Regions from separate parts of the Planococcus versutus genome, predicted to be linked through region 1. Evidence: a T-box and tRNA genes for the amino acid it is inferred to sense, from the RefSeq annotation. Region 1 holds a T-box; the other holds one or more tRNA genes.
The links. The T-box of region 1 lies ahead of trpS (tryptophan--tRNA ligase). A T-box ahead of a tRNA ligase gene usually reads a tRNA of that ligase, here a tRNA-Trp.
Positions count from the first base shown of each region.

Region 2: it has a tRNA-Trp gene. The T-box ahead of trpS (tryptophan--tRNA ligase) is inferred to sense a tRNA for this amino acid. The anticodon was not compared.

Region 1 covers NZ_CP016540.2:2,308,030-2,311,508, forward strand. Annotated here, with positions in the region: gene I858_RS11820 (peptide ABC transporter substrate-binding protein) at 1-749, opposite strand, end outside; gene I858_RS11825 (DUF3899 domain-containing protein) at 984-1,334, shown strand; T-box leader at 1,377-1,588, shown strand; gene trpS (tryptophan--tRNA ligase) at 1,632-2,624, shown strand; gene opp4A (oligopeptide ABC transporter substrate-binding protein) at 2,667-3,479, opposite strand, start outside.
Region 2 covers NZ_CP016540.2:970,501-973,979, forward strand. Annotated here, with positions in the region: rRNA gene I858_RS04810 (23S ribosomal RNA) at 1-1,017, shown strand, start outside; rRNA gene rrf (5S ribosomal RNA) at 1,159-1,274, shown strand; tRNA gene I858_RS04820 (tRNA-Asn) at 1,286-1,360, shown strand; tRNA gene I858_RS04825 (tRNA-Ser) at 1,365-1,454, shown strand; tRNA gene I858_RS04830 (tRNA-Glu) at 1,477-1,551, shown strand; tRNA gene I858_RS04835 (tRNA-Val) at 1,559-1,634, shown strand; tRNA gene I858_RS04840 (tRNA-Met) at 1,679-1,755, shown strand; tRNA gene I858_RS04845 (tRNA-Asp) at 1,759-1,834, shown strand; tRNA gene I858_RS04850 (tRNA-Phe) at 1,852-1,927, shown strand; tRNA gene I858_RS04855 (tRNA-Thr) at 1,946-2,021, shown strand; tRNA gene I858_RS04860 (tRNA-Tyr) at 2,028-2,110, shown strand; tRNA gene I858_RS04865 (tRNA-Trp) at 2,116-2,189, shown strand; tRNA gene I858_RS04870 (tRNA-His) at 2,209-2,283, shown strand; tRNA gene I858_RS04875 (tRNA-His) at 2,325-2,400, shown strand; tRNA gene I858_RS04880 (tRNA-Gln) at 2,412-2,483, shown strand; tRNA gene I858_RS04885 (tRNA-Gly) at 2,491-2,565, shown strand; tRNA gene I858_RS04890 (tRNA-Cys) at 2,573-2,646, shown strand; tRNA gene I858_RS04895 (tRNA-Leu) at 2,656-2,739, shown strand; gene I858_RS04900 (DUF47 domain-containing protein) at 2,957-3,479, shown strand, end outside.

The sequences.
Region 1 (3,479 bases):
TCCCAGTACTCAGGATTTTTTTGCATTTTCCAAGTTAAACCAGTTCCGTCCCAATCAGTTAATGTGAATGGTCCGTTAAAAATTAAGTTTTCAGAGTTAGAAGCGTAAGCGTCACCTTTTTCAGTTACGAAAGCTTCATTCTGTGGGTAGAAAGTCGGGAATGACATTAATGACATAAAGTATGGTACTGGACGCTCAAGTTTTACTTCAAGAGTGTTATCGTCAACAGCAGTAACTCCAAGTTCAGTAACTTCCATGTCGCCTGCTGCAATGTCAGTAGCATTTACAATCGAACCAGCCATCATGTATGCTCCATATGGAGAACCTGTGTCAGGATCAATTGAACGTTGCCAAGAGTATACAAAGTCTTTAGCAGTAACTGGTGTACCGTCGGACCAATTAGAATCACGCAATTTAAAAGTATAAGTCAGTCCATCTTCGCTGACTTCAGGCTCGCCTTCAGCAAGTGCTGGCTCAGCTACGTTTTCTTGATTTAAACGGAATAGGCCTTCGTTAACATTATTGAAAATGTTGAACGCGACTGCATCTTCAGCAAGTGAAATATCCATTGTTGGAATTTCAGCGCTTTCCATTAAGTTAAGTACTTGCTCTGAGTCTAAATCCCCAGATGGTTCTTTTTCTTCTGATCCTCCAGTTCCAGTCTCTTCTTTATCGCCACCACATGCAGCTAGAAAAGCACTTAGAACTAAAACTAGGCTTAGTAGCCAAAAAATCTTGCTGTTCTTCACTAAATTGACCCCCTCAAGTTTTCTGAAAAATTGGTACACAGCTAATTATACATATATATTTATTGTTGTACAGAACTTTTTTCAATAGTTTTTACACTTTTATAACAATTGCGTTACATTCATATTACGTAAAGTAGCTTGAATGTTGTATTTGTAAGCGTTTTCGGCGTCTACGATGATTGAATATTTTTTTGATTTTTTTTAAGATTTCTTCTACAATTAGTATGAATCGAGGTGCACAAGTTGAAAAAAGTAGTGATTTCTTTATTGTTTATTCAAGTTTTGATTTTAATCACGATATTTTTACGTTCAGATGATCTCAGCTTATTAACGTATATTAATAACTCGTTCGTTTATGGTGGGATTTTAGTTTTTGTTGGTCTTTGGGTTTTTGTAGTGCGAACAGGTGTATTTGATATATTTACAATCAGTATGAGAAAAGCATTCAAAATAAAATCCACATTGGAAGATGACGAAATGCGACCTCCTTCTGAGATACTGGCTTTTTCCAGTTCGTATTTACTTGTTACTGGAACACTGACCTTACTGATAATGAGCATTTGTTTAATAATTTATAGTTTCTAATATTGATTAAAAATTTAGTTATGTATTATAATTACAAGATATAACTAAGCAATGATAAAGAAGAGTAAATGTAGTTTCTTCTATATAGAGAGTCTGTGGTTGGTGAAAACAGATGAAGTGCTGCATTGAATGGACTTTAGAGCTGAATCAGTGAATAGCGAGTAGCTGATTCCGTGTTCTTCACGTTATGAAGAAGAGTGGCCGGCGACGGCAACTAGGGTGGTACCGCGGAAAACACATGATTCGTCCCTTCTACAGGGATGTGTACTGTGTTTTTTACTTTGAGGAGGAATAAGTATGAAGAACAAAATTTTTTCAGGCGTTCAGCCTACCGGTACGGTAACACTCGGAAATTACATAGGAGCATTTAAACAATTTACCGAGTTGCAAGATGAGTATGATTGCATTTTTTGTATTGTGGATCAACACGCCATCACAATGCCTCAGGATCGGTTAGAACTGCGTAAAAACATTAAAGCTTTAGCAGCGCTTTATTTGGCTGTAGGAATTGATCCTGAAAAAGTTACATTGTTTATCCAATCGGAAGTTCCGGCGCATGCACAAGCAGGTTGGATGCTTCAATGTGTTTCGACGATTGGAGAACTCGAGCGCATGACACAATACAAAGACAAGTCAGCAAAAAACACTTCTGTCTTGGCTGGACTCTTAACATATCCGCCATTAATGGCTGCTGATATCTTGCTGTATCAAACCAACATTGTGCCAGTTGGTGATGATCAAAAACAACATATTGAATTGACTCGTGATTTAGCAGAACGATTCAACCGAAAGTATAATGATATTTTTACTATTCCTGATATTCGCATTCCTAAAAATGGAGCTCGCATTATGTCGCTACAAGATCCCACAAAAAAAATGAGTAAATCTGATCCAAACAAAAAAGCTATTATCACTTTGCTCGATGAGTTGAAAACAATTGAAAAGAAAATTAAAAGTGCTGTCACTGATTCGGAAGGGATCGTTCGCTATGACCCTGTCAATAAACCAGGTGTTGCAAACCTGTTAACCATTGAAGCTGCATTAACTGGCGAAAGTATTGATGACTTGGTTTCTAAATACGCAGGTTCTGGATACGGTGATTTTAAAGCTTCTGTTGCACAAGCGGTTACTAAACATTTAGCTCCTATTCAAGAACGCTATAAAGCGCTACTGGACTCAGATGAATTGGACAAAATTCTGGACAACGGAGCTGAAAAAGCTAACCTCTTAGCGAACAAAACCATTCGGAAAATGGAAAATGCAATGGGGCTCGGACGTGAAAGAAAATAACAAAAGGAGCTGCGAAATTCGCAGCTCCTTTTCATTTAGTTTTTATTCTGCTTTAACCGCTTCTTCTTTGCTCACAGCAAGGTCAGACAAATAAACGCCTGTGCCATCGCCAATCGCATAATTTAAGACACGGTTGTTAACTGGACTAAGCAATGCACGATAGAGTGTTGGGAATACCGGCACTTCATCGACCATTAGCTGTTGCCACTCATTATAAACGTCTTGGCGATATGCCAAATCAAATGCTTCTGGTGAACGACCTTCTTTTAGAAGACGCTCGTTGTCTTCATTTTCCCAGCGTGCAAAGTTGTATAAAGCTTCAGCTCCGTAAAGTCCTGAAGGATCTACATCAATTCCAACTCCCCAAGCTGCTTGGAAAACATCTACTTCTGGATCGTCTTCTCCGCCGTTACCAACACGGTCGTAGAACGTATTAAACTCAAGCATTTCTAAGTTTACTTTTAACCCAACTTTTTCCCAAGACTGTACATAGTATTGAGCTAAAGGCTCAGCAGTGTCCCCACCAGTCATCGAAATAAAGTTAATTTCTAACGGATTGCCTTCCGGATCTTCACGGAAGCCATCATCGTCTGTGTCAACATATCCTGCATCATCCAATAGCTTCATTGCGGCTTCTGGGTCATACGTTCTTCCTTCGTTTTTATCATCATGGAATTCAGGATGCGATGGTGGAATCAATGTCGTTGCATTCCAACGTAACCCATTGTAAAAACGTTCGCCAACTGCTGTGTTATCCACTGCACTCCACATTGCTTGACGAAGTTCAACATCACCCATTTTCGCATCTGGGTTAGGTGCCACAACATTCTTTTCTGCGTCCCATGTTCCAAGTTT
Region 2 (3,479 bases), 1.3 Mb from region 1:
GAATTGAAGCCCCAGTAAACGGCGGCCGTAACTATAACGGTCCTAAGGTAGCGAAATTCCTTGTCGGGTAAGTTCCGACCCGCACGAAAGGCGTAACGATCTGGGCACTGTCTCAACGAGAGACTCGGTGAAATTATAGTACCTGTGAAGATGCAGGTTACCCGCGACAGGACGGAAAGACCCCGTGGAGCTTTACTGTAGCCTGATATTGAATTTTGGTGCAACTTGTACAGAATAGGTAGGAGCCTTAGATTCCGGAGCGCCAGCTTCGGCGGAGGCGTCAGTGGGATACTACCCTGGTTGTATTGAAATTCTAACCCACAAGCCTGATCGGCTTGGGAGACAGTGTCAGGCGGGCAGTTTGACTGGGGCGGTCGCCTCCTAAAGAGTAACGGAGGCGCCCAAAGGTTCCCTCAGAATGGTTGGAAATCATTCGCAGAGTGTAAAGGCAGAAGGGAGCTTGACTGCGAGACGTACAGGTCGAGCAGGGTCGAAAGACGGGCTTAGTGATCCGGTGGTTCCGCATGGAAGGGCCATCGCTCAACGGATAAAAGCTACCCCGGGGATAACAGGCTTATCTCCCCCAAGAGTCCACATCGACGGGGAGGTTTGGCACCTCGATGTCGGCTCATCGCATCCTGGGGCTGTAGTCGGTCCCAAGGGTTGGGCTGTTCGCCCATTAAAGCGGTACGCGAGCTGGGTTCAGAACGTCGTGAGACAGTTCGGTCCCTATCCGTCGCGGGCGCAGGAAATTTGAGAGGAGCTGTCCTTAGTACGAGAGGACCGGGATGGACACACCGCTGGTGTACCAGTTGTTCTGCCAAGGGCATCGCTGGGTAGCTATGTGTGGCCGGGATAAGTGCTGAAAGCATCTAAGCACGAAGCCCCCCTCAAGATGAGATTTCCCATTGCGCAAGCAAGTAAGATCCCTCAAAGACGATGAGGTAGATAGGTTCGAGGTGGAAGCGTGGCGACACGTGCAGCTGACGAATACTAATCGATCGAGGACTTAACCAACAAACTGTACGCGAATCATGCACGATTTGTTTCACCTGTCGTTTATCCAGTTTTGAAAGAATAAGTGCAAGTTTTTGAAAAAAAGCTTGAAAATACCGGGAGTACTGGTATAATAAATCTTGTCTTTCAAAATAAAATCAGTCTGGTAATGATGGCAAAGAGGCCACACCCGTTCCCATCTCGAACACGGCAGTTAAGCTCTTTTGCGCCGATGGTAGTTGGGGGTTTCCCCCTGTGAGAGTAGGACGTTGCCAGTCTGAAAAAATATTCCGAAGTAGCTCAGTGGTAGAGCACCGCACTGTTAATGCGATGGTCGTAGGTTCGAGTCCTACCTTCGGAGCCAATATGGAGAGCTGTCCGAGTGGCCGAAGGAGCATGATTGGAAATCATGTAGGCGGGCAACCGTCTCAAGGGTTCGAATCCCTTGCTCTCCGCCAGAAGTTCTGTTTAAAAAAGCACGGCCCCTTGGTCAAGCGGTTAAGACACCGCCCTTTCACGGCGGTAACACGGGTTCGAATCCCGTAGGGGTCACCAATTTCATGGAGGATTAGCTCAGCTGGGAGAGCATCTGCCTTACAAGCAGAGGGTCGGCGGTTCGATCCCGTCATCCTCCACCATTTTCTTAGAAATCACATAAGTGTTTTTTGAAAAGTAGTATTATCGCGGGGTGGAGCAGTTCGGTAGCTCGTTGGGCTCATAACCCAAAGGTCGCAGGTTCAAATCCTGCCCCCGCAACCAATTGGTCCCGTGGTGTAGCGGTTAACATGCCTGCCTGTCACGCAGGAGATCGCCGGTTCGATCCCGGTCGGGACCGCCATTTTTAATAAATAAAGTGGGTCAGTAGCTCAGTCGGTAGAGCATTAGATTGAAGCTCTAAGTGTCGGCGGTTCGATTCCGTCCTGACCCACCATTTTTTTAATTTCTCCATGCCGGAGTAGCTCAACTGGTAGAGCAACTGACTTGTAATCAGTAGGTTGAGGGTTCAAGTCCTTTCTCCGGCACCATTCTTAGGTGGGGTAGCGAAGTGGCTAAACGCGGCGGACTGTAAATCCGCTCCTTCGGGTTCGGCAGTTCGAATCTGCCCCCACCACCAGTTTTAGGGGCATAGTTTAACGGTAGAACAGAGGTCTCCAACACCTCCGATGTGGGTTCGATTCCTACTGCCCCTGCCAATTTTAAAATTTTATGATGGCGGTCGTGGCGAAGTGGTTAACGCACCGGATTGTGATTCCGGCACTCGGGGTTCAATTCCCCTCGTCCGCCCCAAGTTTTCATTTCATTAAGTGAACTTATAAAATAGTAAAGTGGCGGTCGTGGCGAAGTGGTTAACGCACCGGATTGTGATTCCGGCACTCGGGGGTTCAATTCCCCTCGTCCGCCCCATCTTTTATTAGTGGGGTATAGCCAAGCGGTAAGGCAACGGGTTTTGATCCCGTCATGCCCTGGTTCGAATCCAGGTACCCCAGCTTTATTGCGGAAGTAGTTCAGTGGTAGAACGCCACCTTGCCAAGGTGGAGGTCGCGAGTTCGAACCTCGTCTTCCGCTCCACTATTTTGGCGGCATAGCCAAGCGGTAAGGCATGGGTCTGCAACACCCTTATCACCGGTTCGAGTCCGGTTGCCGCCTCCATAATAATTTGCCGGCGTGGCGGAATTGGCAGACGCGCGGGACTCAAAATCCCGTTCCTTCACGGGAGTGTCGGTTCGACCCCGACCGCCGGTATCATAAAGGACCTGCCTGTCCTTTCAAACCCCTTATCTATGAGTACTCATAGATAAGGGGTTTTTGTTTTGCTTATTAGGATGTAATAAACCCGAATGGAATATTCAGTTTTATTAAGGCTTTGTAAATTCAGTATAAAGCTAGTATTATTATTGTGTAAAATAAGCTATTATAATTTAGCCAAGAAATTATTTTACGAAAATAGGAGGCAAAGAAAATGGCGTTCAAAAAGAAGGATAAGTTCGCTTTACAGTTGAGTGATATTGCGTTGAATTTAAAAGAGAGCGCTACTTATTTTGCGGATTTTAAATTGGAAAATACAAATGATTTAATCGTTTTCTCCAATACCATGAAGGATTTCGAAACAAAAGGTGATTCTTACGTGCATTCGATTATTCAAGATTTGAATAACGCTTTTATTACACCAATTGAACGTGAAGATATCTTAGCTCTGGCCATGAGCATGGACGACGTTTTAGATGGATTAGAAAATACAGCTGCATTATTTGAAATGTATTCAATTGTAACAGCAGATGAATACATGCTTGAATTTGTAGAAGCTATTCAATTAAGTACTTTAGAAATTGAAGTTGGCGTAGAACTTATGGTTTCTAAAAAGCTGCCTCAAATGAGAGAACATGCCATTAAAATAAAAGAGTACGAATCTCAATGTGATGCAATCTTGCGCCGATCAATTAAAAATTTGTTTCACACAGAAAAAGATCCGATTCGAATTATTC